DNA from 3 places in the Micromonospora sp. URMC 106 genome. Region 1 is predicted to be linked to each of the others. Evidence: predicted binding sites of a transcription regulator. Region 1 holds the regulator's gene; each other region holds the start of a gene.
What was found. Region 1 encodes HrcA, which represses chaperone genes, less so after heat shock. Its sites were predicted from a motif close to GGTTNGCACNCTCNNNNNGAGNGTGCNAACC; they were not measured.
Positions count from the first base shown of each region.

Region 2: the regulator HrcA is predicted to act here: its motif matches at 3,549-3,579, upstream of groL (chaperonin GroEL).
Region 3: the regulator HrcA is predicted to act here: its motif matches at 3,622-3,652, upstream of groES (co-chaperone GroES).

Region 1 covers NZ_JBPQTP010000031.1:43,421-52,692, reverse strand. The annotation lists gene ACSNOB_RS12935 (histidine triad nucleotide-binding protein) at 1-302, opposite strand, end outside; gene ACSNOB_RS12930 (SDR family NAD(P)-dependent oxidoreductase) at 397-1,158, shown strand; gene ACSNOB_RS12925 (16S rRNA (uracil(1498)-N(3))-methyltransferase) at 1,162-1,896, opposite strand; gene dnaJ (molecular chaperone DnaJ) at 2,020-3,165, opposite strand; gene hrcA (heat-inducible transcriptional repressor HrcA) at 3,239-4,261, opposite strand; gene ACSNOB_RS12910 (DUF4870 domain-containing protein) at 4,495-5,157, shown strand; gene hemW (radical SAM family heme chaperone HemW) at 5,218-6,441, opposite strand; gene ACSNOB_RS12900 (enoyl-CoA hydratase-related protein) at 6,461-7,237, shown strand; gene ACSNOB_RS12895 (hypothetical protein) at 7,449-8,309, shown strand; gene ACSNOB_RS12890 (phytanoyl-CoA dioxygenase family protein) at 8,497-9,272, shown strand, end outside.
Region 2 covers NZ_JBPQTP010000135.1:5,848-15,119, reverse strand. The annotation lists gene paaN (phenylacetic acid degradation protein PaaN) at 1-1,087, shown strand, start outside; gene ACSNOB_RS28460 (GNAT family N-acetyltransferase) at 1,262-1,807, opposite strand; gene ACSNOB_RS28455 (cold-shock protein) at 2,016-2,219, shown strand; gene ACSNOB_RS28450 (hypothetical protein) at 2,332-3,501, shown strand; gene groL (chaperonin GroEL) at 3,776-5,398, shown strand; gene ACSNOB_RS28440 (hypothetical protein) at 5,457-5,654, opposite strand; gene ACSNOB_RS28435 (GNAT family N-acetyltransferase) at 5,846-6,772, opposite strand; gene ACSNOB_RS28430 (helix-turn-helix domain-containing protein) at 6,878-7,474, opposite strand; gene ACSNOB_RS28425 (dienelactone hydrolase family protein) at 7,538-8,128, shown strand; gene ACSNOB_RS28420 (S8 family serine peptidase) at 8,150-9,272, opposite strand, start outside.
Region 3 covers NZ_JBPQTP010000021.1:48,674-57,945, forward strand. The annotation lists gene ACSNOB_RS10060 (hypothetical protein) at 1-7, shown strand, start outside; gene ACSNOB_RS10065 (hypothetical protein) at 1-314, shown strand, start outside; gene ACSNOB_RS10070 (hypothetical protein) at 392-967, shown strand; gene ACSNOB_RS10075 (hypothetical protein) at 964-1,350, shown strand; gene ACSNOB_RS10080 (hypothetical protein) at 1,402-1,659, shown strand; gene ybaK (Cys-tRNA(Pro) deacylase) at 1,753-2,232, opposite strand; gene ACSNOB_RS10090 (THUMP-like domain-containing protein) at 2,352-3,536, opposite strand; gene groES (co-chaperone GroES) at 3,786-4,100, shown strand; gene groL (chaperonin GroEL) at 4,171-5,817, shown strand; gene ACSNOB_RS10105 (DUF998 domain-containing protein) at 6,011-6,658, shown strand; gene ACSNOB_RS10110 (WhiB family transcriptional regulator) at 6,727-7,110, opposite strand; gene ACSNOB_RS10115 (response regulator transcription factor) at 7,364-8,191, shown strand; gene ACSNOB_RS10120 (DUF5319 domain-containing protein) at 8,239-8,649, opposite strand; gene guaB (IMP dehydrogenase) at 8,834-9,272, shown strand, end outside.

The DNA.
Region 1 (9,272 bases):
TGCACGTGGAACACCTCCTGGCCGCCGTACGCCCCGGTGTTGAACATCAGCCGGAAGCCGTCGCCGAGCAGCCCCTCGTCCTCGGCCACCGCGGCGGCCGTGGCGAGCACCTCGCCGGCCAGCCCCGGATCGCCCTGGGCGAGCGTCGCCACGTCGGCGTAGTGCTCCTTCGGGATGACCAGCACGTGCACCGGCGCCTTCGGGCCGATGTCGCGGAAGGCGAGCGTGGTGGCGGTTTCCCGGACGACGGTGGCCGGGATCTCCCCGGCGACGATGCGGCAGAACAGGCAGTCGGTTCCCATCGGGGCAGTGTAAGGAAGGGCACCTCGTCGACGCCCGCGCGCGGGCGGGTCCCTCGCCGACGGCGGGCGTGCCCGGCAGGGCATGATGGCCGGCGTGACTTCACGGGCGGTACTGGTGACGGGGGCCTCGCGCGGCATCGGGCGGGCGGTGGCGACCGCGTTCGCGGCCGGCGGCGACCGGGTGGCGATCCACCACCGGGACTCGGCGGAGGCGGCCGAGCGGCTGCGCGCCGAGCTGCCCGGCGAGGGGCACGTGGTGGTCCGCGCGGACCTGACCGACCCGGACGCCGTACGGGCCATGGTGGACGAGGCGGCCGGCCTGCTGGGCGGGCTGGACGTGCTGGTCAACAACGCCGGCGTGTACGGCGAACGGGACAGCCCGCACCCGGTCTTCGGCGCCTCCTACGAGCAGTGGCGGCGGCAGTGGCGGCAGGTGGTGGAGACCAACCTGACCGGCGCGGGCAACGTCATCTGGTGCGCCGCCCAGCACATGCGCGAGCGGGGCGGCCGGATCGTCAACGTCTCCTCCCGGGGCGCCTTCCGGGGCGAGCCGGACCAGCCGGCGTACGGGGCGAGCAAGGCGGGGCTGAACGCGCTGGGGCAGTCGCTGGCGGTGGCCCTCGCCCCGTACGGCATCGCGGTCGCCACGGTCGCCCCGGGCTTCGTGGAGACCGACATGACCACCGAACACCTGCGCGGGGAGCGGGGCGCCGCGATCCGGGCCCAGAGCCCCTTCGACCGGGTGGCCCGCCCCGAGGAGATCGCCGCCGCCGTGCACTGGCTGGCCAGCCCCGAGGCGGAGTGGGCCTCCGGCACCATCGTCGACCTCAACGGGGCCTCCTACCTGCGCAGCTGAGCGTCACCAGCGCGCGAGGCGGGTGGCGAGCACCGAGAGGGCGGCCACGCCGGCCGTCGAGGTGCGCAGCACCGAGGGGCCCAGGCGTACGGCGCGGGCGCCGGCGGCCCGGAAGGTTTCCAGCTCGCTGTCGGCGATCCCGCCCTCGGGGCCGACGACCAGCACGATCTCGCCCGTGGCGGGCAGCTCGGCGGTGGTCAGCCGCTCCTGCGCCTCCTCGTGCAGCACGAACGCCGCGGCGGCCCCGGCGATCCGGCGGGCGACCCGGCCCGTCGACTCGTCCGGCGCCCCCGCCACCACGGGCAGCCAGGCGCGGCGCGCCTGTTTGGCCGCCTCCCGGGCGGTCGCCGCCCACTTCTCCCGCGCCCGTACGCCCCGGTCGCCCCGCCACTGGGTGACCGAACGGGCCGCGGCCCAGGGCACGATCTCGTCCACCCCGACCTCGGTCATCGCCTGCACGGCCAGCTCGCCCCGGTCGCCCTTGGCGATGCCCTGCACCACCACGAGGCGCGGGACGGAGGCGTCCGCGTACCCCCGGGAGGTGATCTCCGCATCGAGCGTGCCCCGGCCGACGGCGGTGACCACGGCGGCGGCCGTGCCGCCGCGCCCGTCGGCGAGCAGCAGCTCCTCGCCGACGCGCAGGCGCTGCACGGTGGCGGCGTGGTGCCCCTCGGGACCGTCGAGGGTCAGCCGGTCGGCGGTGGGCAGCGACTCGACCAGGAACAGCGGCGCGGACACGACGATCAGGCTAGTCGCCGGCGGCGGACACCGGGACGGCGAGGGCCACGGAGGTCACCCGCTCGCCGCGGTCGCGGAGGCCGACCGGGTCGCCGCGGCGCGCGGCGACCCGGGCCGGGAACGTCAGGCGTGTCCGTTGAAGGCGTCGCGCATCCGGGAGAAGAAGCCGCCCTGCTTGGTCAGCTCGGCGACCTCCTCGCCCCGGGTCTTGGCGAAGTCGCGCAGCATGCGTTCCTGGTCGGCGTCGAGCTTGGTCGGGGTGCGCACGTCGAGGTGGACGTAGAGGTCGCCCCGGCCCGTGCCGCGCAGGTGCGGCACGCCCCGGGCGCGCAGCCGCAGCGTGCTGCCCGGTTGGGTGCCGGCCTTGACGTCGACCGTCTCCTCGCTGTCCAGCGTCTTGATGGTCAGCCGCGTGCCCAGCGCCGCCGCGGTCATCGGCACGGTCACCCGGCAGTGCAGGTCGTCGCCCTTGCGGGAGTAGACGTCGTGCGGCCGCTCGTGAATCTCCACGTAGAGGTCGCCCGCGGTGCCCCCGCCCGGGCCGACCTCGCCCTGCTGGGCCAGCCGGATGCGCATGCCGTCCTCGACGCCGGCGGGGATCTTGACGGTCAGCGAGCGCCGGGTGCGGACCCGGCCGTCGCCGGCGCAGGTCGGGCAGGGGTGCGGGATGGTGGTGCCGTAGCCCTGGCAGACCGTGCACGGCCGGGCGGAGACCACCTGGCCGAGGAAGGTGCGCTGCACGGACTGCACCTCGCCCCGGCCGCCACACGCCTCGCAGGTGGCCAGGTGGGTGCCGGCCGCCGTGCCGGCGCCGGAGCAGGTGGTGCAGAGCACCGCGGTGTCGACGGTGATCGGCGCCTCGACGCCGAACGCGGTCTCGTGCAGGTCCAGCTCCAGCCGCAGGATCGCGTCGGCGCCCGGCCGGGTCCGCGGCCGCGGGCCCCGCGACCCACCGGCCGCCCCGCCGAAGAACGCGTCCATGATGTCCTGGAAGCCGACGAACGGGCCGGCGCCGCCGGGACCGCCCGGGCCGCCCGCGCCGCCGCCGCCCGGGGCGAGCGGGTCGCCACCCAGGTCGACGATCTGCCGTTTCCGGTCGTCCGAGAGGACCTCGTACGCGGCGTTGATGTCCTTGAACTTCTCCTGGGCCTCCGGATCCGGATTCACGTCCGGGTGGAACTGCCGCGCCAACTTGCGGTAGGCGCGCTTGATCTCGTCGTCGGAGGCTTCCCGGCTCACCCCGAGAATGCCGTAGTAGTCCCTGGCCACTGCGTTCCGTGTCCTCATGTTCGTCTCGCGTTGCGCCGGTCGTCGGCCGGAGCCGGCCGTCGGCCCTGACTGGTCAGTTCTGGGCCAGCAGCTCGCCCACGTAGCGTGCCACGGCCCTCACCGTGGCGATGGTGCCGGGGTAGTCCATCCGGGTCGGCCCGAGCACGCCGAGGCCGCCGACGCTGGTCGAGCCCGGGCCGTAGCCGGTGCTGACCACCGAGGCGGCACGCAGGTTGTCGATCTCGTTCTCGTCGCCGATCAGCACCCGGGTCGTGCTCGGCTCCGCCTCGCCGATCAGCTTGAGCATCACGACCTCCTCCTCCAGCGCCTCCAGGATGGGGCGCAGGGAGCCCTGGAAGTCGAGCAGGCCGCCGCGGGTGAGGTTGGCGGTGCCGGCCAGCGCGATCCGCTCCTCGTGCCGCTCGATCAGCGTCTCGAGCAGCACCGTGGAGAGGGTGGTCATGGCAGGCCGCAGGTGCGGCACCGACTCGTCGACCAGCGCCTGCACCAGCGGCGGGGTCTCCGACAGCCGGATGCCGACCAGCTTCTCGTTGACCAGCCGGCGCAGGTCCGTGACGTCGTCGGCGGGGATCGGCCCGGGCAGCTCGACCAGCCGCTGCTCGACCCGGCCGGTGTCGGCGATCATGACCAGCATCAGCCGGGTCGTGGAGATCGGCACCAGCTCCAGGTGGCGGACGGAGGAGCGGGCCAGCGACGGGTACTGCACGACGGCGACCTGCCGGGTGAGCTGCGCCAGCAGCCGGACGGTGCGGTGCACCACGTCGTCGAGGTCGACGGCGCCGACCAGGAAGCGCTCGATCGCCCGGCGCTCGGCCGGGCTGAGCGGTTTGACCCGGGACAGCCGGTCCACGAAGAGCCGGTAGCCGCGGTCGGTGGGCACCCGACCGGCGCTGGTGTGCGGCTGGCGGATGTAGCCCTCCTCCTCCAGCACGGCCATGTCGTTGCGGACGGTCGCCGGTGAGACCCCGAGCTGGTGCCGCTCGACCAGCGCCTTGCTGCCGACGGGCTCCTGCGTGGCGACGTAGTCCTCGACGATCGCGCGCAGCACGGCGAGCTTGCGGTCGTCGAGACCCATCCTCCCCACCTCCCTGTCGCGCGTCGGGCCCGGCACCCGAGGGGCCGGGCGGTGCTGGCACTCGTCCGTAGCGAGTGCCAGTCTACGTCGGCGTGCGCGTCGACGCGATGATCAACCTTGGACCGGCGGTCCGATCCGCGCCGCCGTGGCGACGCCGCCAGGGCCGTTCATCCGGACAACCCGGCCGGTGTCGCCCTGGTGCGCCCTTGCCGGCGGCGCCTACCGTGACGTCCATGACTGAACCACCTCGCCCTCCCGGAGCGGGGGACCCCGGCGACCGGCCGGACCCGACCGCTCCGTCGGGGGTTCCCGGCCCGCCCGGCGCCGACGACCCCACCGCACCACTGTCCGGGGCGCCGGGCCCGGGCGGCTATCCCCCGCCCGGCGGCTATCCGCCGCCCACCGGTGACCAACCGCCGTCGGGTGGCTACCCTCCGCCGGGTGGCTACCCACCGCCCGGGGGCCAACCCCCGCCCGGCGGCTACGCCCAGCCGGGCGTCGGCTATCCGACCGGCGGGGCCTACGGCGCCCCCACCGGCGGCTACGCCAACAACGAGGACAAGAACTGGGCGCTGATCGCCCACTTCGGCGGCGCGGCCGGCGTGGTCTTCGGCGGCGGCCTGCTCGGCTGGGTCGCGCCGCTCATCGCGCTGATGACCCGTGGGCAGCAGTCGCCGACCGCCCGGGCGCACGCCGTCGCGGCGCTGAACTTCCAGATCACCTGGGCGATCGCGGGCGTGCTGAGCTGGGTGCTCACCCTGGTCACCTGCGGAATCCTGTTCTTCGTCCCGATGCTCATCTGGCTCGTGCCGCTGATCTTCGGGATCATCGGCGGGGTCAAGGCCAACGAGGGCGTGCTCTACCGCTACCCGATGAGCTACAGCTTCACCAGGTGAGCCGGGCCGGCCGGTCCACCGGCCGGCTCAGGCCACGCTCCCCGAGGGCCCGCTGCCGGCTCAGGGCAGCAGGTCGCGGACGACCGCGTCGGCCAGCAGCCGTCCGCGCAGGGTCAGCACGGCGCGGCCCGCCGCGTACTCGGGGCCGGCCAGCAGGCCGCCGGCGAGCGCCCGCTCGGCGCCGGCCCGGCCCGCGTCGTCCAGCGCGTCCAGCGGCAGCCCCGAGGCGAGCCGCAGCCGGAGCATGACGTCCTCCATGTGCGCCTCGTCGGCGGTGAGCACCTCCCGGGCCAGGCCGGGCGACCCGCCGCCGGCCAGCCGCTTCGCGTACGTCGTGGGGTGCTTCACGTTCCACCAGCGCACGCCACCGACGTGGCTGTGCGCCCCGGGGCCGAGGCCCCACCAGTCGGCGCCGGTCCAGTAGAGCAGGTTGTGCCGGCACCGGGCCGCCTCGCCACGGGCCCAGTTCGACACCTCGTACCAGGAGAAACCGGCCGCGCCGAGGGCGGCCTCCGCCGCGAGGTAGCGGTCCGCGGCGACGTCGTCGGAGGGGTACGGCAGCTCGCCGCGCCGCATCCGGGCGGCGAGCCGGGTGCCGTCCTCCACGATCAGGGCGTACGCGCTGACGTGGTCCACGCCCGCGGCGACGACCTGGTCGAGGGAGGCGGCGAAGTCGGCCTCGCTCTCCCCCGGCGTGCCGTAGATGAGGTCGAGGTTGACGTGGTCGAACCCGGCCTCGCGGGCCTCCCGGGCGGCGGCGGTGGCCCGGCCGGCGCTGTGCGTGCGGTCGAGGACCGCCAACACCCCCGGCGCGGCGGACTGCATCCCCAGCGAGATCCGGGTGTAGCCGGCCGCCCGCAGCGCCCGCAGCGACTGCGGGGTAACCGACTCCGGGTTGGCCTCGGTGGTCACCTCAGCGTCGGGCGCGAGCCCCCAGGTGCGGTCGATGCCGTCGAGGATCCGGGCCAGGTCGTCGGCGGGGAGCAGCGTGGGGGTGCCGCCGCCGACGAAGACCGTGTCGACCCGCGGCGGCGGGGCGTCGCCCAGCACCCGGCCGGCGAGCGCCAGCTCGGCCAGCACGGTGTCGGCGTACCCCTCCCGGCTCGCCCCGCCGCCCAGCTCGGCCGCGGTGTAGGTGTTGAAGTCGCAGTAGCCGCAGCGGCTGGCGCAGAACGGGACGTGCACGTACACGCCGAAGCCCCGCGCGCCGACCGCGCGGGTGGCGGCGGCGGGCAGCGACCCGTCGACGGGGACGGATTCGCCTTCTGGAAGGACGCCGGGCATGGCCACTAGTGTGCCCGGCATGACCTCTCCCGACGTGCTCGTGCGGGCCGCCACGGCCCGCGGGGTGACCACCCTCACCCTGGACAGCCCGCACAACCGCAACGCGCTCTCCACGCCGCTGATGACCCAGCTGCTGGCCAGCCTCGCCGAGGCGGTCGCCGACGACGCCGTCCGCGTGGTCGTGCTGGACCACACCGGGCCGGTCTTCTGCTCGGGGGCGGACCTGAAGGAGACGGCCGCCGCGTACGCCAGCGGGTCGGTGCCGGCCGGGATGCTCGGGGACGTGCTCGCGGCGGTCTGGGAGTGCCCGAAGCCGGTGGTGGCGAAGGTGGCCGGCCCGGCCCGGGCCGGCGGGCTGGGCCTGATCGCGGCGGCCGACCTGGCGGTGTGCGCGCAGGACGCGACGTTCGCCTTCACCGAGGTGCGGATCGGGGTGATCCCGGCGGTGATCTCCGCGACCGTGCTGCCCCGGCTGCACCCCCGCGCGGCGGCCGAGCTCTACCTGACCGGGGACACCTTCGACGGCCGGCGGGCGGCGGAGATCGGGCTGGTCACCGCCGCGGTGCCGGCCGACGGGCTGGACGCCGCCGTCGCCGGGTACTGCGACTCGCTGGTCCGGGGCGCGCCGGGCGCGCTGGCCGGGGCGAAGCAGCTGCTGCGCCGGCCGCCCGCCGCCGACCTGCGGGAGGAGATCGCCGGTCTGTCCACCCTCTCGACCGGGTACTTCCTCTCGGACGAGGGCCGCGAGGGCGTGCCGGCCCCGGACGGCGAGGCCACGGCGGGCGCCGGCCGGTAGCGGGGCGGGCCGAGGTCGCCGGCGCCCGGGCGGGAACAGGTGGGGCCGCCCGGGAAACGGGAACCCGCGGGCTCACCCGGGACCGCCCTTCGGCCCCGGGGGCCCGCCCGTCCGGCGGCCGGTGCCGCGCGGGGCGGACCGGGCGGGAACCGGTCGGACGACCCGGCAGGGCCCATGGGGGACGTACGCTTGTCGGACTGTCGAACAGGGGGTGTGGGTGCGAACTCGGGCAGTCGTGGCGGGCGGCGTCGTCCTCGTCCTCGCCGCCGTGGTCGGAGTCTGGATTGTCGTCCGGCAGGTGGGCGGGCAGTTGCGCCTGCCGCTGTCCAGCCGGACGTGCACGGTGCAGGCGGACGGCCGGGTGGCCCTGGACGCCGACCAGATGGCCAACGCGGCGACGATCGCGGCGATCGGCGCGCAGCGCAGGATGCCCGAGCGGGCCGTGGTGGTGGCCCTGGCCACCGCGTACCAGGAGTCCGGCCTGCGCAACCTCGCCGGGGGCGACCGCGACTCGGTGGGGCTGTTCCAGCAGCGCCCGAGCCAGGGCTGGGGCACCCCGCAGGAGATCCGCGACCCCCGGTACGCGGCGAACCGGTTCTACGCCGCGCTCAAGAAGGTGCGCGGCTGGGAGCGGATGCGCGTCACCGACGCGGCGCAGAGGGTGCAGCGGTCCGCCTTCCCCGAGGCGTACCAGAAGTGGGCGGACGAGTCCGAGGTGTTGAGCCGGGCCCTGCTCGGGCACGCCACCGGCGCGGTGGCCTGCACGGTGAGCCGCGACCCGGTGATGCGCGGGGAGGCCGCGGCGACCGCGCTGACCCGCGGCCTGTCGCTGGACTGGGGCCTGGCCGCCGCCGGCGCGGCCGACCTGACCGGCCTCACGATCCCCGCCGCCGACGAGCGCCGGGGCTGGCGGTACGCGCACTGGCTGGTCTCCCACGCGCACGACCACGGGGTGAAGCGGGTCCGCTTCGGCGGCCTGGAGTGGACCGCCCGCGACGGCACCTGGGACCGGGTGAGCGGCGAGCCGACCACCGGTGGCCGGGTGGTCGCCGAGGTCTTCGGCGAGGCGTAGCCGCCCCGATCTCCTTACCGGCAGTCACCGCACAATCCGTCATTACGGGCGGAAAGCCCCATCGCCACCCTCCCGCGCGACGAATCGTAGTCGCCCCGCTGCCCACGGTCGGGACACGGTCGCATATCACGCGGGGCAGTACCCCACACCGGAATCAGCGGGTTACGATCGGCGGCCTGTGCCAGCAATGGTTTCGCCTCATGGGGAGGGGTACGTCGAGGTGTTCGACTACGGCGACCGGACCGGTTACGAACCGATCAGTGACACCGACCGCAAGGAGTTCCACGAGCAGGGCTTCCTCCTGCTGCGCAACGTCCTGACGGAAGACCACCGGGCGGCGCTGGAGGCGGCGGTCGACCGCGTCTACGCCGAGGAGAAGGCCAAGGGCAACACCACCAAGGACGGCACCCTGCACCTGCTGGGCTTCCTGGAGCGGGACGAGCTCTTCGGCGACCTGCTGACCCACCCGATCGCCTTCCCGTACATGTGGGGCCTGGCCGGCTGGAACATCTACACCCACCACAACCACCTGGACGTCACCCCGCCGGCGGCGGAGCCGGAGAAGCCGTACTGGGGTTGGCACCAGGACGGATACCGGCAGAACTCCGACCCGGAGACGATGGACCCGAACCTGCCCCGGCCGATGTTCTCCCTCAAGGTGGCCTACGTCCTCTCCGACCTGTCGGAGAAGGGCCGGGGCGCCACCAAGGTGATCCCGGGCAGCCACCTGTGGAACTCGCTGCCGCGCCCGGAGGACACCTCCGTGCACAACCCGGACCCGGAGGGCACGGTGGAGATCACCGCCAACCCGGGCGACGCGTTCATCTTCGACCGCCGCCAGTGGCACTCCCGGTCGACGAACCTGTCGAACATCACCCGCAAGATGCTCTTCGTCGGCTACACCTACCGGTGGATCCGCCCCCTCGACGAGCTGCACATCGACAAGGACGGCGAGTGGTGGGC
Region 2 (9,272 bases), on a different contig from region 1:
CGTGGTGCCCCGCGGCGTGGCGTTGGTGATCGGCTGCAACACGTTCCCGACCTGGAACTCGTACCCGGGGCTGTTCGCCTCGCTGGTCACCGGCAACCCGGTGGTCGTCAAGCCGCACCCGCGCGCCGTGCTGCCGCTGGCGATCACGGTGAAGTGCGCCCGGGAGGTGCTCGCGGAGGCCGGCTTCGACCCGAACCTGGTGCTGCTCGCCGCCGAGGCCCCCGGCGAGAAGCTCGCCTCCACGCTGGCCCTGCACCCGGCCGTGAAGATCGTCGACTTCACCGGCTCCACCGAGTACGGCGACTGGCTGGAGGCCAACGCCCGGCAGGCGGCGGTCTACACCGAGAAGGCCGGCCTCAACACGGTGGTGATCGACTCCACCGACGACTTCGCCGGGATGTGCCGCAACCTCGGGTTCACGCTGAGCCTCTACAGCGGCCAGATGTGCACCACCTCGCAGAACATCCTCATCCCCTCCGACGGCATCTCCACCGACCAGGGGCACAAGAGCTTCGACGAGGTGGTCGGCGGGATCGCCGCCGCGATCGGCAAGCTGACCGCCGACCCGGCGCGCGGGGTGGAGCTCACCGGCGCGATCGTCAACGACGGGGTGCTGGAGCGCCTCGCCGAGGTCACCAAGGTCGGCGAGACGGTGCTGGAGTCGCGTACGGTCGAGCACCCGGCCTTCCCCGACGCGGTGGTCCGCACCCCGACGCTGGTCAAGCTGGCGGCCGACGACACCGCGACCTACTCGAAGGAGTGGTTCGGGCCGATCTCGTTCGCCATCGCGACCGACTCCACCGCGCACAGCCTGGAGATCCTGCGGTCCACGGTCGGCGAGAAGGGCGCGCTCACGGCGGCGGTCTACTCCACCGACGAGGCGGTCCTCGACGCGGTCGAGGCGGCGGCGATCGAGGTCGGGGTCCACCTGTCCTGCAACCTGACCGGCGGGGTCTTCGTGAACCAGTCGGCGGCCTTCTCCGACTTCCACGGCAGCGGTGCCAACGCCGCCGCCAACTCCGCGCTCACCGACGGCGCCTACGTGGCCAACCGGTTCCGCATCGTGCAGTCGCGTCGGCACGTCTGAGTCGTCCTGGTCGGGTTTCCGGGGCAGCCCGCCCTCACTCCGGGCGGCCAGGTCTGATCCCTGCGCGGGGCGGGCCGCCCCGGAAGCCCTTCCGTGTCACCGCACGTCACGACTGCCGGCCCAGCGGGGCTTGACCTGGGGGTGTCGCCTCGGGGCGGGTCCCCGGTCGGTGGGTCAGGCGGGGCGGCGCATCTGGAGTTCGGTGAGCGCCGGGACGGTGGGGTGTGGGACGCGCACCCCGGTGTCGACGAAGCCCAGCCGCTGGTAGGCGCGGTAGGCGCGGTCGTTGCCGACCACCACCTCCAGCATCAGCTCGGGCCGGCCGCAGGCCCGGGACCAGGCGGCCACCGCCTCGACCAGGTCGCCGAGCAGGCCGGTGCCCCGCCAGGACGGGGTGACGTAGACGGCGTAGACGACGGTCAGCCCGGGCTCGTCCGGGGTCACCGTGCCCCCGGCGTGCCCGACCAGCCGGCCGCCCGGGTCCGCCACGAACTGCGCGGTCTCCGCGCCGGCCGACACGTACGCGACCCGGGCCGCGTAGTCGGCGTGCGGACGGGCCGCGGCGTCGGCGAGGGTCTCCAGGAAGGCCAGCGGCGCGTCGGCGAGCATCTCCAGCCGCAGCGCCCGCATCCGGGCCGCGTCCCGTGGCCGGACCCGCCGGACCCTCGCCCGCCGGACCTCCGTCGGACTCCGCCCCGGCCCGCCCGGCGTGCTCGTCATGCCGCATGCCTACCACAACGACGGATACCGATGTTGCTCGATCGAAATATGCCCGATTTGTGGTCGTGCGCCGCCGTCACGCCTCGTGTAGCGTGCGATTTCGGTCACCGATTCAGCGGCCCTCCGACCGCCGAACCGGGTGGTCCTCCGGTGCCGGTCCGCCGGCCTCCGGGGTCGTGGAACGCCGCGCAGAGTGAGGAAGTGCACCGTGGCACAGGGCACCGTGAAGTGGTTCAACGCCGAGAAGGGCTACGGCTTCATCGCCGTCGACGGCGGGCAAGACGTCTTCGTCCACTTCTCCGCGATCGAGATGGACGGCTACAAGGCGCTGGACGACGGCCAGCGGGTGGAGTTCGAGATCGCCCAGGGCCAGAAGGGGCCCCAGGCCGAGCGCGTGCGCGTCATCGCCTGACCGACCGGCCGTCCCCGGGGCGGGCGGATCGGGGCGCGCCGGGGCGGGCTGCGCTCCGGACGTCCGGGCAGGAAGGATCGTGAACCGTTCCAGCCGTCGCTGAGGAGGGTTCATGTCCGACCAGCCGCCCCACGCCACGCCGCCCCCGGGAGACCCCGACCCCGCTCCGGGGCAGCCCGGCGATCCGACCGCGCCGCCACCGGGCCCGACCGCGCCCGCGCCCGCCGGGGAGCCAGCCGTCGCGCCCCTGCCGGCCGGGCAGCCGGCGACCGCGCCCTCCTGGGACCCCACGGGCACGCAGTCGCCGCAGGGCTGGGTGTTGCCGCCCACGGGCGGGTTTCCGGCCGGCTCCGGCCCGTACGGCGGGCAGCCGTGGTATCCGGGCGCACCGGTCGCGTACCCCGGCCAGCCGGGCCACGGGTGGTACCCGCCGGGCATCGACCCGGCCGACCCGCTGGTCACCCCGCCCGGCGGCGGCGTGAGCGGCTGGTTCGACCGGTGTGTCGGCGCGGTACGCCGGGGCTGGCGGCAGCTGCTGCCCATCCTGCTGCTTACCCAGGTCCTGCCCGCCGTGGTGGTGTCGCTGCTCGCCCTGGCGGTCGACCCGACGGCCAAGTGGGACGAGTCGACGGCCGACGACCCCGCCGCGCTGCCCGACACCTTCCTCGCCGACCTGGGCACCATGCTGGCCGTGCTGATCGGGGGCAGCCTGGTCTTCGGCCTGGTGCAGAGCCTCGGCTGGGCCGCCGGCACCTGGGTGGTCGCCCGGCAGGCGGCGGGCGAACCGGTGGGCGTCGGCGCCGCCCTGGGCTACGGCCTGCGCCGGGCGCTGGGCCTCTGGGGCTGGACCCTGGTGATGAGCCTGATCGTCGGGCTCGGGATCTGCTTCTGTGTCATCCCCGGCATCTACTTCGCCTTCGCGCTGAGCATGGCCGGCCCGGTCTACCTCTTCGAGCGGCAGCACCCGATCGGCCGCTCGTACCGGATGTTCCACGACCGGCTGGGCCTGCTGCTCGGCCGGGTGGCGCTGGTCGCCGCGGCGGTGATCGTCGGCGGCGGGGCGGCCGGCGTGGTGGAGGGTGTCGGATCGCTGCCGCTCGGCACCGCCCCGCTGGAGTCGCCGGGCACGGCGGTGGGCGTGATCGTGGTGACGCTGCTCGGCGGCGTGCTGGCGCTGCCGGCCCACCTCGCCCAACTGGTCGGACTGGTCGTCACGTACGCCGAGCAGCGCGCCCACGAGGGGCCGGTGGACAGCGCGCGGCTGGCCGGTGAACTCGGCTGACGGGGGCGGGCGTGCTTGCACTCGGCAGGGGAGAGTGCTAAACAAGTCATTGGCACTCGCATACCGTGAGTGCCAATGGTCGGGGCGGTAGGGCCACGGCCGCACGGGCGTCCACACGCCGGTGCGGCACATGGCCGGTCGTCGCGGGCTATCCGGCCCGGCCGAGGAGACGTCGTCGTCGCCAGGTGGCGACGTCCCAAGGTGCGTACACCAGGCGGCCCATCCGGGACACACACTCCGGGTGGCCCGTGAGTGTCCAGGAGGACAACGCCGTATGGCCAAGATGATCGCGTTCGACGAAGAGGCGCGCCGCGGCCTCGAGCGGGGCATGAACCAGCTCGCCGACGCCGTGAAGGTGACCCTCGGCCCCAAGGGCCGCAACGTCGTGCTCGAGAAGAAGTGGGGTGCCCCCACCATCACCAACGATGGTGTGAGCATCGCCAAGGAGATCGAGCTCGAGGACCCCTACGAGAAGATCGGCGCCGAGCTGGTCAAGGAGGTCGCCAAGAAGACCGACGACGTCGCCGGTGACGGCACGACGACGGCGACCGTCCTGGCCCAGGCCCTCGTCCGCGAGGGTCTGCGCAACGTGGCCGCCGGTGCCAACCCGATGGCCCTGAAGCGGGGCATCGAGGCCGCCGTGGCCAGCGTCTCGGAGGAGCTGTCCAAGCTCGCCAAGGACGTCGAGACCAAGGAGCAGATCGCCTCCACCGCCTCCATCTCCGCCGGTGACAGCACCGTCGGCGAGATCATCGCCGAGGCGATGGACAAGGTCGGCAAGGAAGGCGTCATCACCGTCGAGGAGAGCAACACCTTCGGGCTGGAGCTGGAGCTCACCGAGGGTATGCGCTTCGACAAGGGCTACATCTCGGCCTACTTCATGACCGACCCGGAGCGCATGGAGGCCGTTTTCGACGACCCCTACCTCCTGATCGTCAACAGCAAGATCTCGTCGGTCAAGGACCTGCTCCCGATCCTGGAGAAGGTCATGCAGTCGGGCAAGCCGCTGCTGATCATCGCCGAGGACATCGAGGGCGAGGCCCTGGCCACCCTGGTCGTCAACAAGGTCCGGGGCACCTTCAAGTCGGTCGCCGTCAAGGCGCCGGGCTTCGGTGACCGCCGCAAGGCCATGCTGGCCGACATCGCCATCCTCACCGGTGGCCAGGTCATCAGCGAGGAGGTCGGCCTCAAGCTGGACGCCGTCGGCCTCGACATGCTGGGCCGCGCCCGCAAGGTCGTGGTGACCAAGGACGAGACCACCATCGTCGACGGTGCCGGCGACGCCGAGCAGATCCAGGGCCGGGTCAACCAGATCCGGGCCGAGATCGACAAGAGCGACTCCGACTACGACCGGGAGAAGCTGCAGGAGCGGCTGGCCAAGCTGGCCGGCGGCGTTGCGGTGATCAAGGTCGGCGCGGCCACCGAGGTCGAGCTGAAGGAGCGCAAGCACCGCATCGAGGACGCCGTCCGCAACGCGAAGGCCGCCGTCGAGGAGGGCATCGTCCCGGGTGGTGGCGTCGCGCTGGTGCAGGCCGGCAAGACCGCCTTCGACAAGCTGGACCTGACCGGTGACGAGGCGACCGGCGCGCAGATCGTCAAGATCGCGCTGGACGCCCCGCTGCGGCAGATCGCCGTCAACGCGGGCCTCGAGGGTGGCGTGGTCGTCGAGCACGTCCGCAACCTCGAGCCGGGTCACGGCCTCAACGCCGCCAACGGCGAGTACGTCGACCTGCTGGCCGCTGGCATCATCGACCCGGCCAAGGTGACCCGCTCGGCGCTGCAGAACGCCTCGTCGATCGCGGCGCTCTTCCTCACCACCGAGGCCGTCGTGGCGGACAAGCCGGAGAAGACCCCGGCCGCCCCGGCTGGTCCGGGTGGCGGGGACATGGACTTCTGAGTCCAGTTCCACTACGCCGAAAGGGGCGGGCCGCGTCAGCGGTCCGCCCCTTTCCGCGTCAGGTCGGCAGTGGCCGTTGGTTGCGTCTCTTCTGCGTCCGGCCGTACGGCTGCGGGATCTGGACCGGCTCGTCGACCAGCGCCACCGGCTCGTCGCTCGGCTCGTCGGCGCCGGTCATCTCCGCCTGCTGCTCGGCGTCGCCGTAGTCGAGCCGGTCGAACGGCAACGGGCCGGGGCGTTCGTCGTCCGTGGTCATGGCTGCCTCCTCTACCGAAACGGTAGGGGGCGTCGATCACTGTTGCGGGCAAATGGCGCTATCGGCGTCTATATCCCGTTCGCCCCTTCTGCCGGGCTTCGCGCGCCCGGCGGCACCCAGGCTCCGCGCGCCCGGCGGCACCCAGGCTCCGCGCGCCCGGCGGCACCCAGGCTCCGCGCGGCCGGCGGCACTCAGGCTCCGAGCGTCCGGCGGTACAGGAAGAAGACCCGCTCGATCCGGGCGCCCGCGCTGCCCGAGTAGAACGGCACCGGCCCGACCCAGCCGATCTGCGCCGCCGTCACCCCCGCCGCCCGCTGGTCGCGCAGGCAGCGGCGCAGCAGCACCCCACCGATCCCCGAACCCTCCGCCGCCGGGACGGTGCCCATCGGGCCGAACCAGCTCGGCCGGGACGACCCGTACGCGGCGAAGCCGAGCACGTCGCCGTCGCGTTCGGCCAGGTGGCAGCCGGCTCCCTCCCGGCCCACCGAGCCGGCCAGCTCCGCGTCCCAGGCGCCGCCGAAGGTGGCGCGGGCGAACTCCGTCAGCGCCGGCAGGTCGGTCGGCTCCGCCCGCCGCACGGTCACGCCCCGCGCCGCCAGCCGCTCCTCCGCCGGCGCCGTCGTGCGCAGGGCCGGACTCCCGTCGTACGACAGGTCGGCGGTCATGTTCCAGGCCGTACGGTCCCGCGTGTAACCGAGCGCCGTCGCCGCGCAGACGGCCGGGGTGTAGCGCACGTCGATGCCGGGCCAGGCGTAGTACGGCGGGTTGCCGGCGAGCAGCACCTCCACCGCGCCGAGCCCGGCGAACCACGCCTCGGCGACCGCCAGCAGCGCCCGCCCGACACCCTGCCGCCGCTGCTCCGGCGCCACCGCGACCAGGTCGACGTGACCACGGACGTCGTCGCCGGCGGCGAGGGAGCCGACGAGCACGCCCAGGAGGCGCCCCTCCCGGTACGCGCCCCACGCGAGGACCGGACGGTGGGTGGCGGCCCGCGCCCAGAGCGCGTCCACGATGGCCGGCGCCTCGGCCGCGTCCTCCGGCAGGTCCAGCGCCCGCCCGCAGAGCTCCACCACGGCGGGCCGCTGGTCGGGCCCCAGCTCGACGATCTCCAGGTCCATGGACGCCGACCCTAGATCACCGGAGCCGTTCTGTTAAGAAGGGGTCCTGTTGGCGTAGCCCGGCCGGCGGACCGTCGTGGCGTGGCCGCGACCGGCCCGGTCGCGTCAGCCGGTTGGCTCGGGCTCCGGTTCCGGGCCGGGCTCGGGGAGGGTCGGCGCGTCGGTGGGGTAGAGGCCGGCGACGAACCCGTACACCTGATCGCCGGAGCGGGGGATCTGGGCGAAGCGGCGGGCCAGCGCCTGCACCTCGGCCCAGAACGCGCGTACCTCCTCCACCGGGACGCGGGCGTGGACGAGGGTGCAGCGCAGGTCGTCGGCGGCGTGGGCCGCGGCGGACTCGGCCACCGCCTCCGCGAGCCCGTTGACGGCGGTCGCGACCCGTTTGTCCTCGGGGCGGGTGAGCGCGCCGATGTAGAACGTGCGGGCGACCCGGCCGTAGTACCGCTCGTCGATCGCCCGCACCCGCCGGGTCCGCACCACCCGAAGCAGGCCGGCGTCGACGAGCGCGTTCACGTGGTAGGCGACGCTGCTCTTGGGCCGATCGACCGCCCGGGCCAGCTCGGTCACCGTGGCGGCCCGCTCCAGGAGCAGCTCCAGGAGGGTGGCGCGCAGGGGATCGGCCAGCGCGCGGAGCTGCGCGGGCGCGGTGACCACGAGCATCTCGTCGAGGTCGTAGTCCGGGATCCGCTCATTGCTCGACATTTCTCGACCGTTCTAGAATCATGGATCATTCGATCGTTGTCGTCTGTTGACAGGAGTGTAGAGATGGCCGACGTCGTCCTGTTCCACCACCTGCGGGGGGTCACCGACGGGCTGCGCGAGTTCGCCGAACAGCTGCGGGCCGGTGGGCACAGCGTGCACACGCCGGACCTGTTCGACGGCGAGCGACCGGCGACCCTCGACGAGGGCTTCGCGCTGACGAAGCGCATCGGCGGCGAGGTGCTCCGCGAGCGCGCCGACCGGGCCGTGGCCGACCTGCCCGCCGGCCTGGTCTACGGCGGCTTCTCCTGGGGCGCCGCCACCGCCCAGCGGCTCGCCCAGACCCGGCCCGGCACCCGGGGCGCGCTGCTCTACGAATCCTGCCTGCCCGTCACCGGCGAATGGGCCGTCGGTCCCTGGCCCGCGGGGGTCCCGGTGCAGATCCACGGCATGGACGCCGACCCGTTCTTCGCCCTGGAGGGCGACATCGACGCCGCCCGCGAGCTGGTCGGCATCGTCGGCTCCGACCTCGCCGAGCTGTTCGTCTACCCGGGCGAGGAGCACCTGTTCACCGACAGCACGCTGCCGTCGTACGACCCGGACGCGACGGCCCTGGTGGTGCGGCGGTCGCGGGAGTTCCTCGACCGGCTGAGCTGACCCGGCGGTCCGCCCCGGCTCTCACCCCCGCGCCGCCCGGACGGCGGCGTACGCGTCGACCAGGCCGGCGCCGGTGATGTTCGCGTCGCCGCCGCAGGTCTCCGTCCGGGAGGCGTACGTCGCCTCGGCCCGGGTCGCGGTGTCGCGCAGGATCTGCCGGGTCCGGGGCAGGTCACCCACCAGTGCCGGGTTGGCCGACCACATCAGCGCCACCACGCCGGCCACCTGCGGGGTCGCCATCGAGGTGCCGCTGAGCGAGTCGTACCCGCCACCGGGCATGGCCGACAGCACCTCGTCGCCCGGCGCGACCAGGTCCGGCTTGGCGGCCCCCGGCACCGGTCCCCGAGACGAGAAGCTGGTCACCCGGCGCTGCCGGTCCACCGCGCCCACGGTCAGCACGTCCTCGTACGGCGCCGGCGGGTCGTGGATCGAGCCGCAGTACGGGCCGGTGTTGCCGGCGGCGGCGACCACCATGATGCCCGCGGCGTCCAGGGCGGCGGTGGCCGGCCGGAGCACCCGCGGGTCGCAGCCCTCGATCGCCGGGCAGCCCCACGAGTTGGTGAGGATCTCCGGGGCGCGCGCCGGCCGCCCGTCGGTGAACGGGTTCCCGCCGGGCGGGAAGGGCGCCAGCATGAACTGGAGGCAGTCCAGGTAGTACCCGGGGTTGCCGAGGTTGCGGTCCAGGTTGACGCAGCCCACCCACTGCGCGCCCGGGGCCACCCCGATCCCCCCTCGACCCACCGCGCTGCCCACCGTGTGGGTGCCGTGCCCGCCCTGGTCGGTCGGCGACCGGGTGCCGTCCCACGGGTCGTACCAGGAGTCGTCGCCGCCCCGGAAGCCGGCGGCAAGCGCCGGGTGCCCCCCGTCCACGCCGGAGTCCGAGCTGCCCACGACGATGCCGGAACCGTCCACGCCGAGCTGCGACCAGACCCGGTCCGCGCCGATCATCCGGACGTTCCACTCCGGACCGGCCGGCGCGGGCGCGGCGCCGCGACTGCGGCCGGCCGGTGCGGGCAGCGGCCGCACCCGCTGGCTGACCAGCACGCGGGCCACCTCCGGCCGGCGCGACAACCAGGCCCGCACCGCCGGCCCGCCGTCCACCTCGACCGCGTTGACCAGGTAGTAGGGGGTGTGGTCCAGCCGC
Region 3 (9,272 bases), on a different contig from region 1:
TGAGTGAGGAGAAAATGACGGCGACAGGCCGTCGCGGGGGTAGCCGGCGAGGCTTCCTCGCCAAGATCGGCGCCGCCGGTCTGGTGGCGTCGGGGGCGGTCTTCGCCCGCTCGACGCCGGCGATGGCCGGCAACTACCAGTGCTGCAACCTCGTCTACGTCCCACCGAACATCTCGTACTCGACGTGCAGCTCGGCCACCTACAAGTACATCTGGTACTGCTCGGTCAACGCCTACCTGCACTGCAACTGCTGCGAGAAGAAGACCAGCTCGGGCAGCATCACCGGATCCGCCGCCCACTGCCAGTACAACTGAGCCCACCGATGGTCGTCTGGCTCGTCGTCGGCATCGCGGGAGCGGTGCTGCAGATTCTCAGTCCTTGAGGCCTCTCCATGGCTGGGGTCGCCAGCCCTATGTTGAGGCGGAACGTCCCTGAAGGACTTCGATTCCTGGCGGGCCTCGCGGTCGGCGGACTCGTCGCCGGAATGGTCCTCGCCGTTCCGGTGTACCTGGTCGGATCGGCGGTCGGAGAACTGGTCCCCGAGGAATGGCGGGTCGTGGCCCTCGTCGCGCTCGCGGTGCTGTTCGGCGTCCTGGACCTGCTCGACCGGACGCCGCACATCTGGCGACAGGTGCCGCAGCGACTGGTTCGGACCCTGCCGGCCGGCACGCTCGGGGTGGTGTGGGGAATCGACCTTGGTCTGCTCTTCACCACGCAGAAGACCACGTCGCTGATCTGGTTGGCCACGGCGGGCGTCGTGCTCGTCGCACCCGGGTCCGCGCCGCTGGTGCTGGTCGTCACGGCCCTCACCGTGACCCTCCTGGTCACGCTCTGGAGTCTGACCAGGAAGGCCGCCGAGATCGAGCAAAGGAGTGACCGGGCATGGGTGAGTCGGGTTCGACGGGTCTCCGGAGCGGCGATGCTGCTGCTGGCGGTGGCCCTCGTGGTGACCGTCGTTTCTACGTGACCCCCACTCTGGAACCCGACACGACCCAGGGGCAGGTGGTGATCACCAGGTTCCACTGTGGTGACCTGGTGCGCCTGCTGGTCGTCCTGCTGTTGCACATCCGGGTGAAGCGGGACGTCCGCCGCCATGCCAGGGGTTTCCTCGGCATCAAGCTGCTGGTGCGGTGGCGGGAGCGGACGGTGTGGAGCATCTCGCTCTGGCGTGATCTCGACAGCGTCTACTCGATGGGCGAGGTGTCCAGGCACGTCGCCGCGTCGAGGGTGCCCGCGAAGCTCGGCGTCTCCACCAGTTGCGACATCTTCTGCCACGTCGGCGAGTGGACCCGGGTCATGTTCGGCGGCGGCCGGCGTCCGTCCCGGCTCGGCACTCGCACCGGGGAGTGATGTCCGAACACATGTGAGTAACAGGTTCTGCTGATCGGGAGGAGTCCCAAAATGCCTTTGCCAACCGACCGCGGCGTCGTCGTCATCGACGTCGAGGACGACGGCACGAGCACCGTGCGCATCTGCGCGGAGGTCGTCGACGGCGCACCCGTCGACGTCTTCGCGGAGCACCACGGCGCCGTCCACGTCCGCGTGCACAACGACGTCCCGATGTTCACCCAGGGGCGGCGTAGCGTCTCCAAGCGGATCGCCGAGGTCTACGACGACAACGGCACGATCAACGTCGGCCGGGTTCGCGGCGCGGCCTGATCCGTTCGCGGGGCGCGGGGGAGGGATCCGTCGTGCCGGCGGGCCGTCCCCCGCGCGTCCCCGCACCCGCCCCGCGCGTCCGGCCGCCGCCCGTCAGCGGGTGGACAGCGGGGCGACCCGCGCGTCCGTCAGGGCCACCAGGTCGGCCGGGGCCAGTTCGACCTGGAGGCCGCGGCGGCCCGCCGAGACGTACACGGTGGGGTGGTCGAGCGCCGAGGAGTCGAGCACCGTGGGGAGACGCTTGCGCTGCCCGAGCGGGCTGATGCCGCCGCGCACGTAGCCGGTCGCCCGTTCGGCGACCGCGCGGTCGGCCAGGGCGGCCCGCTTGCCGCCGACCGCCGCCGCGAGCGCCTTGAGGTCCAGTTCGCCGCTCACCGGCACGACCGCCACGGTGAGCGCGCCGTCGACCTCGGCGACCAGCGACTTGAACAGCCGCTCGGGCGGCACCCCCAGCGCCGCCGCGACCAGCGCGCCGTAGTTCGGCGCGTCCGGGGAGACGTCGTACGGATGGGTGCGGTGCGTCACCTTCCGCTTCGCCAGCAGCGCGGTCGCCGGAGTGCCCTGTCCCGCCATGGCCGCCACGCTAACCCGGCGTCGCGCGGCGGCGAAAGCGGAGGACGGCCGCAAGCCCCGGGGCGGGACGGGACCGGACGCCTCGGCCGCGGCGCGCCGGACGCGGGCCGGGCCGGCGCCTATCCGACCGGCCGGCAGACCAGCACCGTCGGCGCGCCGGCCACCCGGGTGAGCACCAGGCTGGCCGCCTCGTCGCCGGCCAGCCGCAGGTCCCGCCGCAGCTTCTCCGGCTCCAGCGCGGACCCGCGCTTGAGGATCTCCACGCGTCCGACCCGGCGGTCCCGCAGCAGGGCCCGCAGCCGCTTGAGCGAGAACGGCAGCACGTCGGTGACCTCCAGGCAGCGGGCGAAGGGGGTCGCCGCCGGGGCGTCCGCGTAGAGGTAGGCGATGCTCGGGTCGGCCAGCGTCGCGTCGAGGGCGTCGGCCAGCTCCGCGACCAGGTGCGCGCGGACCACCGCCGGGTCCGGGTCGTACACGAAGCGGCGCGCCGGCCCGACCGGTGCCTCGGCGTCGCCGGAGCCGGTCAGCTCGTGCGCGACGTCGCCGCGCAGCAGGGTGGCCCGGCGGGGGACCCGGGCGAGCCGGCCGCACCACAGCGCGGCCTCGACCAGGTCGCCGTCCGCGCTCACCCACTCCGCCTCGGCGCCCGCCGGGATCAGCGCGTGGTCGATGCCGGGCGCCACCTTCACCACCGTGTACGGCACCCGCCCGGCCAGCCCGACGACGAAGTCCCAGGGCGGGGAGTAGGCGTTCGGGTCGAAGATCCGCCGCCCGGTGCCCGCCCTGCGCCGCGCCGGGTCGCAGAACACCCCGTCGACCCGGCCCACGTCGAAGGCCGTGGCGTCGCCGCACTCCACCGTGAACAGCTCGGCCAGCCCAGCCGCCTCGGCGTTGGCGGCGGCCATCGCGGCGGTCACCGGGTCGGCCTCCACTCCGTACACCCGGATGCCGGCCCGGGCGGCGGCGAGCGCGTCCGCGCCGAGGCCGCAGCCGAGGTCGGCCAAGGCCCGCACGCCGGCCGCGCGCAACCGGTCGGCCCGCCGGTCGGCCACCGGCCGGCGGGTGGCCTGCTCCAGCCCCGCCCGGGTCAGGAACATCCCCGCCGCCGGCGGCCCGAACTTGCCGACCGCCCGGCGGCGCAGCTCGGCCTGGGTGAGCGCGGCCGCCGCCAGCGCGGGCGGCATCCCGGCCGAGCGGAGCGCGGCCGCCGCGGCCAGCGGATCGCCGCCGGCCACCCGCGCCGCCGCGGCGAGCGCGGCCGACCCCTCGGGCGTACGCAGGGCGGCGAGCTGGTCGAGGTCCACCCGGTCATTCTCGCCGCCCGGCCCGACGCGCCGCCCGGCGGGTTGGCACTCTCCTTGACGGAGTGCTAGCCGAGGAATAACCTGCGATTAGCACTCTCACCCTGAGGGTGCCAGCTTCCGGGCCGTCAGGTCCGGGCGCTGAACGCCAGGCGGACCGGCACCCGCGACGACGGCCCCGCCCGGTGGCATGTGGCAGATTGACGCCGGTCGGCATGCCGTCCGGTAACGAAACCAGTACCCCAGGAGGGTATGCCCGTGACTACCGCGACCAAGGTTGCGATCAAGCCGCTCGAGGACCGGATCGTGGTCCAGGCGAACGAGGCTGAGACCACCACGGCGTCGGGCATCGTGATCCCCGACACCGCCAAGGAGAAGCCGCAGGAGGGCACCGTCCTCGCTGTCGGCCCGGGCCGGATCGACGACAAGGGTAACCGCGTGCCGGTCGACGTCAAGGTCGGCGACACCGTCCTCTACTCGAAGTACGGCGGCACCGAGGTCAAGTACGCCGGCGAGGAGTACCTGGTGCTCTCCGCCCGCGACGTCCTCGCGGTCATCGAGAAGTAAGCAACCGATCAGTGTCGTTGCCCCGGTCCGGCTCGCCGGGCCGGGGCAGCGTCGCTTCGAAGGGACATTCATGGCGAAGATCCTGAGCTTCTCGGACGACGCCCGGCACCTGCTCGAGCACGGTGTCAACGCCCTCGCGGACGCGGTCAAGGTGACCCTCGGCCCGCGCGGGCGCAACGTCGTCCTGGACAAGAAATTCGGTGCGCCCACGATCACCAACGACGGCGTGACCATCGCCAAGGAGATCGAGCTCACCAACCCCTACGAGAACCTCGGCGCGCAGCTGGTCAAGGAGGTGGCGACCAAGACCAACGACGTCGCCGGCGACGGGACCACCACCGCCACCGTGCTGGCCCAGGCGATGGTCCGCGAGGGCCTGCGCAACGTCACGGCCGGCGCCAACCCGGCCGGTCTCAAGCGGGGCATCGACGCGGCGGCCGCCAAGGTCTCCGAGGCGCTGCTCGGCCGCGCGGTCGAGGTGGCCGACAAGGAGTCGATCGCGCACGTCGCGACGATCTCCGCGCAGGACGCCACCATCGGTGAGCTGATCGCCGAGGCGATGGAGAGGGTCGGCCGCGACGGCGTCATCACCGTCGAGGAGGGCTCCGCCCTGCACACCGAGCTGGACGTGACCGAGGGTCTCCAGTTCGACAAGGGCTTCATCTCGCCCAACTTCGTCACCGACGTGGAGGGTCAGGAGTCGGTCCTGGAGGACCCGTACATCCTGATCACCACCCAGAAGATCTCGGCGATCGAGGAGCTGCTGCCGCTGCTGGAGAAGGTCCTCCAGAACAGCAAGCCGCTGCTGATCATCGCCGAGGACGTCGAGGGCCAGGCGCTCTCCACCCTGGTGGTCAACTCGATCCGCAAGACCCTCAAGGTCTGCGCGGTCAAGGCCCCCGGCTTCGGCGACCGCCGCAAGGCGATGCTCCAGGACATGGCGATCCTCACCGGCGCCGAGCTGGTCGCCCCGGAGCTGGGCTACAAGCTCGACCAGGTGGGCCTGGAGGTGCTCGGCAGCGCCCGCCGCGTGGTGGTCGACAAGGAGAACACCACCATCGTCGACGGCGGCGGCCAGGCCAGCGAGGTCGCGGACCGGGTGGCCCAGATCCGCAAGGAGATCGAGGCCTCGGACTCCGACTGGGACCGGGAGAAGCTCGCCGAGCGGCTGGCCAAGCTGTCCGGCGGCATCGCGGTCATCAAGGTCGGCGCGGCGACCGAGGTCGAGATGAAGGAGCGCAAGCACCGCATCGAGGACGCGATCGCCGCGACCAAGGCCGCGGTCGAGGAGGGCACGGTCCCCGGCGGCGGTGCCGCCCTGGCCCAGATCCTGCCGGCGCTCGACGACGACCTCGGCTTCACCGGCGACGAGAAGGTCGGCGTCTCGATCGTGCGCAAGGCGCTCGTCGAGCCGCTGCGCTGGATCGCCCAGAACGCCGGCCACGACGGCTACGTCGTGGTGCAGAAGGTCGTCGGCAAGGAGTGGGGTCACGGCCTCGACGCCGCCACCGGCGAGTACGTCGACCTGGCGAAGTCCGGCATCGTCGACCCGGTGAAGGTGACCCGCAACGCGGTCAGCAACGCCGCGTCGATCGCCGGCCTGCTGCTCACCACGGAGAGCCTCGTGGTGGAGAAGCCGGAGAAGGCCGAGCCGGCCGCGGCCGGCGGTCACGGCCACGGGCACGGTCACGGCCACCAGCACGGCCCGGGCTTCTGACCCTCGCCGTACCTGGGACACAGGGCGCGCCGTCCTCGCCGACGGCGCGCCCTGTGCGTTGCGCGGCCGGTGTCGGTCGGGCGCGGCCGTCCGCGGTCGCGGGTGGGGCCTCGGGCGGAGGTATGCCCAGCCCCACCCCGAACCACCACCCAGGCCCAGTGCGTGCCGCGCCCGCTGGCGGTGGGATGGACGCATGCCTTCGATCCGTCGAGGCGCCGCGTGCTGGTTGCTCGTCGCGCCGTTCTTCCTCGTCGCCAACGTGGCCGTCGGCCGGGCCTGGCGACATCCGCCGTACCGCTGGACCACGCACAACATCAGCGACCTCGGAAACGTCGGTTGCGGGTGGTGGGATCCCGCCCGGCCGCGGGAGGTCTGCTCGCCGTGGCACCACCTGATGAACGGGGCGTTTGTCGCCACCGGCGTCCTGCTGGCGCTCGGGGTCCTGCTCACCTGGTCGGCGCTCGGGCGCGGCGCGGCGACCCGGTGTGTCCAGTCGGCGGTCCTCGCGGCCGGCGGTGGCTACGTCCTGGCCGGGGCGTACCCGGCGGACGTCAACGAGGACAATCACGTCCTGGGCGCGTTGCTGATCTTCGTGGTGGGCAACGGCGGCCTGCTGGCGGCGGCGCTGGCCGGTCGGGGCACCGTGCTGGGTCAGACGCGTGGCCTGAGCCTGGCGCTGGGAGTCACGGGACTGGCCGGGACGGTGCTGTTCCTGGCCGGGGTCGACGCCGGGTTCGGGGTGGGCGGAATGGAACGGGTGGCCGTGTTCCCGCTGTTCGTCTGGGTCGCCGGCTTCGGGCTGCGACTGCTCGTCCGTGAACCGGAGGCCGCCGTCCGTTGATCCGGACACGCGGACGCCGCGCCCCCCGGGGCGGGGGCGCGGCGTCGGTGTGGTCCTCGGGCGCGGGCTCAGGCGATCTTGCGCTGGGCGGGGACGGTCGACTTGTGCGGCCGGCCCAGGCGGGCCTCCAGCCGGGCGACGTCGACCCGCGTCTGCCGGCGGTCGGCCAGGTCCTCCCAGCCGACGGCGAGCAGCCGCAGCCGCTCCGACTCGCTGAAGCCGCCCCACACGCCGTACGGCTCCCGGACGGAGAGGGCGTGCGCGGCGCACTCGGCCCGGACGGGGCAGGCGCGGCAGACGGCCTTGGCGCCGGACTCGCGGCGCAGGCGCGACGAGCCGCGCTCGCCGTCGGGGTGGAAGAACTGCGCGCTGTCCCGGCCCCGGCAGGCACCGAGCCGCTGCCAGTCCCAGAGGTCGACGATGGGTCCGGGCAGTCTACGTACGTTCGACATCAGCACCCCTCCTCCCGCGCGGCACCGCGCAGATCCACGTGAATCGGCGTCCGGGCGGCGATCCGCGCAGGCGCGCCGTTTCCGGCCTGGATGCTCCCTACCCGAGCTTTCCCCGGCTCACACTTCTGTGATCGAAAACCTCGGTCAACTCGCGGCTTATGCCCTACTTGTCGGAAAAGTTCGGAGGATTGCCGGGAACCTCCTCGCGACCCGACTCGGCCGTGGTCTGCTCGTGGGCGGAGAGGAGACCACTGTGCGTACGGTTCTCGTGTGCGTTCGGACACCGCTTGCGGCGCAGCATCTGACGTCCGCGGCGGCGCGGCTGGGGCTGTCCGCCGTGGTGCGGACCGCCGTCTCCGATCCCGAGGTGATGTTGCGCCTGGCCGAGCGTCCGGCCGACGTGGTGCTCGCCGACACGGCCCTCACCCGGCCGGACAGCGCGGGCTTCGTCCGCCGGGTGCTGGCCCGCGCCCCGCAGGCCTCCGTGCTGCTGTTCGGCACGGAGGAGTCGGAGGCCGCCGCCGCGACCATCAGCGCCGGCGCCCGGGGCCTGATCCAGGGCGCCGACCACGACCTGACCAGCGCGGTGGCCAAGGCCCTGCTGCTGCTCGCCGCGCCCGGCCGGGCCACCCGGCCCCGGATCACCGATCCGGCCCGGGACACCGCGGCGGTCGGCGGCCCCGTCCGCGCCACCCAGGCCGGCCGGTCACCGGCCGATCCGGGCCCCGCCTGGTCGACGCCGCCGGCCGACGGCCCGGGCGGGGGCCCGACCGTGGTGCCGGCGCAACGCGGCGACGACCCGGCCGAGCCCGCCGGCGAGCCGGCCGACGCCGTACCCGCGGGGCAGCAGCGGGCCGCGTCCGGCGCGCGCGCCGGACGGTCCCAGATCGGGCTGACCGAGCGTGAGCTCCAGGTGCTGCTCGGCATGGCGGAGGGCAAGAGCAACGCCGAGATCGGCCGGGAGCTGTTCGTCTCGGAGGACACGGTGAAGACCCATGCCCGGCGGCTGTTCCGCAAGCTCGGCGCGCGGGACCGCGCGCACGCCGTGGCGGCCGGCTTCCGCGCCGGCCTGGTGGCCTGAGCCCACCCCGCCGGCCTGGTGGCCTGAGCCCACCGCGCCGGCGAGGGTCAGCGGTCGGTGCCGGGCTCCTCGTCGGCGCCCTCGGTCAGGGTGTCGTGCACGCCGTCCGCGTATCCCCGCGCGTAGTCCCAGGTGACGTAGTGGTCCGGGTCGGGGTCGTAGGCCGGCTCGTGCACCCGGGGTCGCCCGGAGCTGAGCAGGTGCCGCAGGTTGCCCCGGAGCAGGTCCCAGTCGAAGTAGTGCGGCTCCCGGCAGTCCTCACACTCGATGACCAGCCCGCGCACCCCGATCGGCGCCAGCAGCGCCTGGTAGATCTCCAGGTCGGCGAGATCCTCCAGCACGTCCTGCCGCTCGACGTCGGTCAGCGGGTCGAGCGGGGCGTCGTCGCCCGGATCGTGCAGGCCGGCGGCCGGGTCGGCCGGGTCGCCGTTGAAGGGGTCGATGGGCTCGTCGTGCACCCCCTCACCGTAGACCCAACGCCGGGGCCGCGTCCGCCCCCGGGCGTCGGTGACCTGGGCCGCCACCGACGGGGCCGGCCCAGGTCAGTGGGTACGATGGGACGACGCGCCGTCACCCGGCGTGCGCCGGTGCCCGCGCGCGCCGCCTCGCTGAAGCCCGTCCGAGCAGCTCAGGGGAGCAATCGTGGAATTTTCGCCCAGCACCGATCTGCCGACCGGCGCCGACAACGGCGAGTTGGGCGGCCACCTGCCGGAGCTGCCCGCCGGCTCGGCCCGGGTCGTGCCGCTCGGCCTGACCTTCGACGACGTGCTGCTCCAGCCGGGCGAGTCGGACGTGGTGCCCAGCCGGGTCAACACGGTGACGAAGCTGACCCGCAACATCGACCTGAGCATCCCGCTGCTGTCCAGCGCGATGGACACGGTGACCGAGGCGCGGATGGCGATCGCGATGGCCCGCCAGGGCGGCATCGGCGTGCTGCACCGCAACCTCTCGCTGGAGGACCAGGCCCTCCAGGTCGACCTGGTGAAGCGCTCCGAGTCCGGCATGATCACGAACCCGGTGACCGCCAGTCCCGACGACACCCTGCGGGACGTCGACGCGCTCTGCGGGCGCTACCGCATCT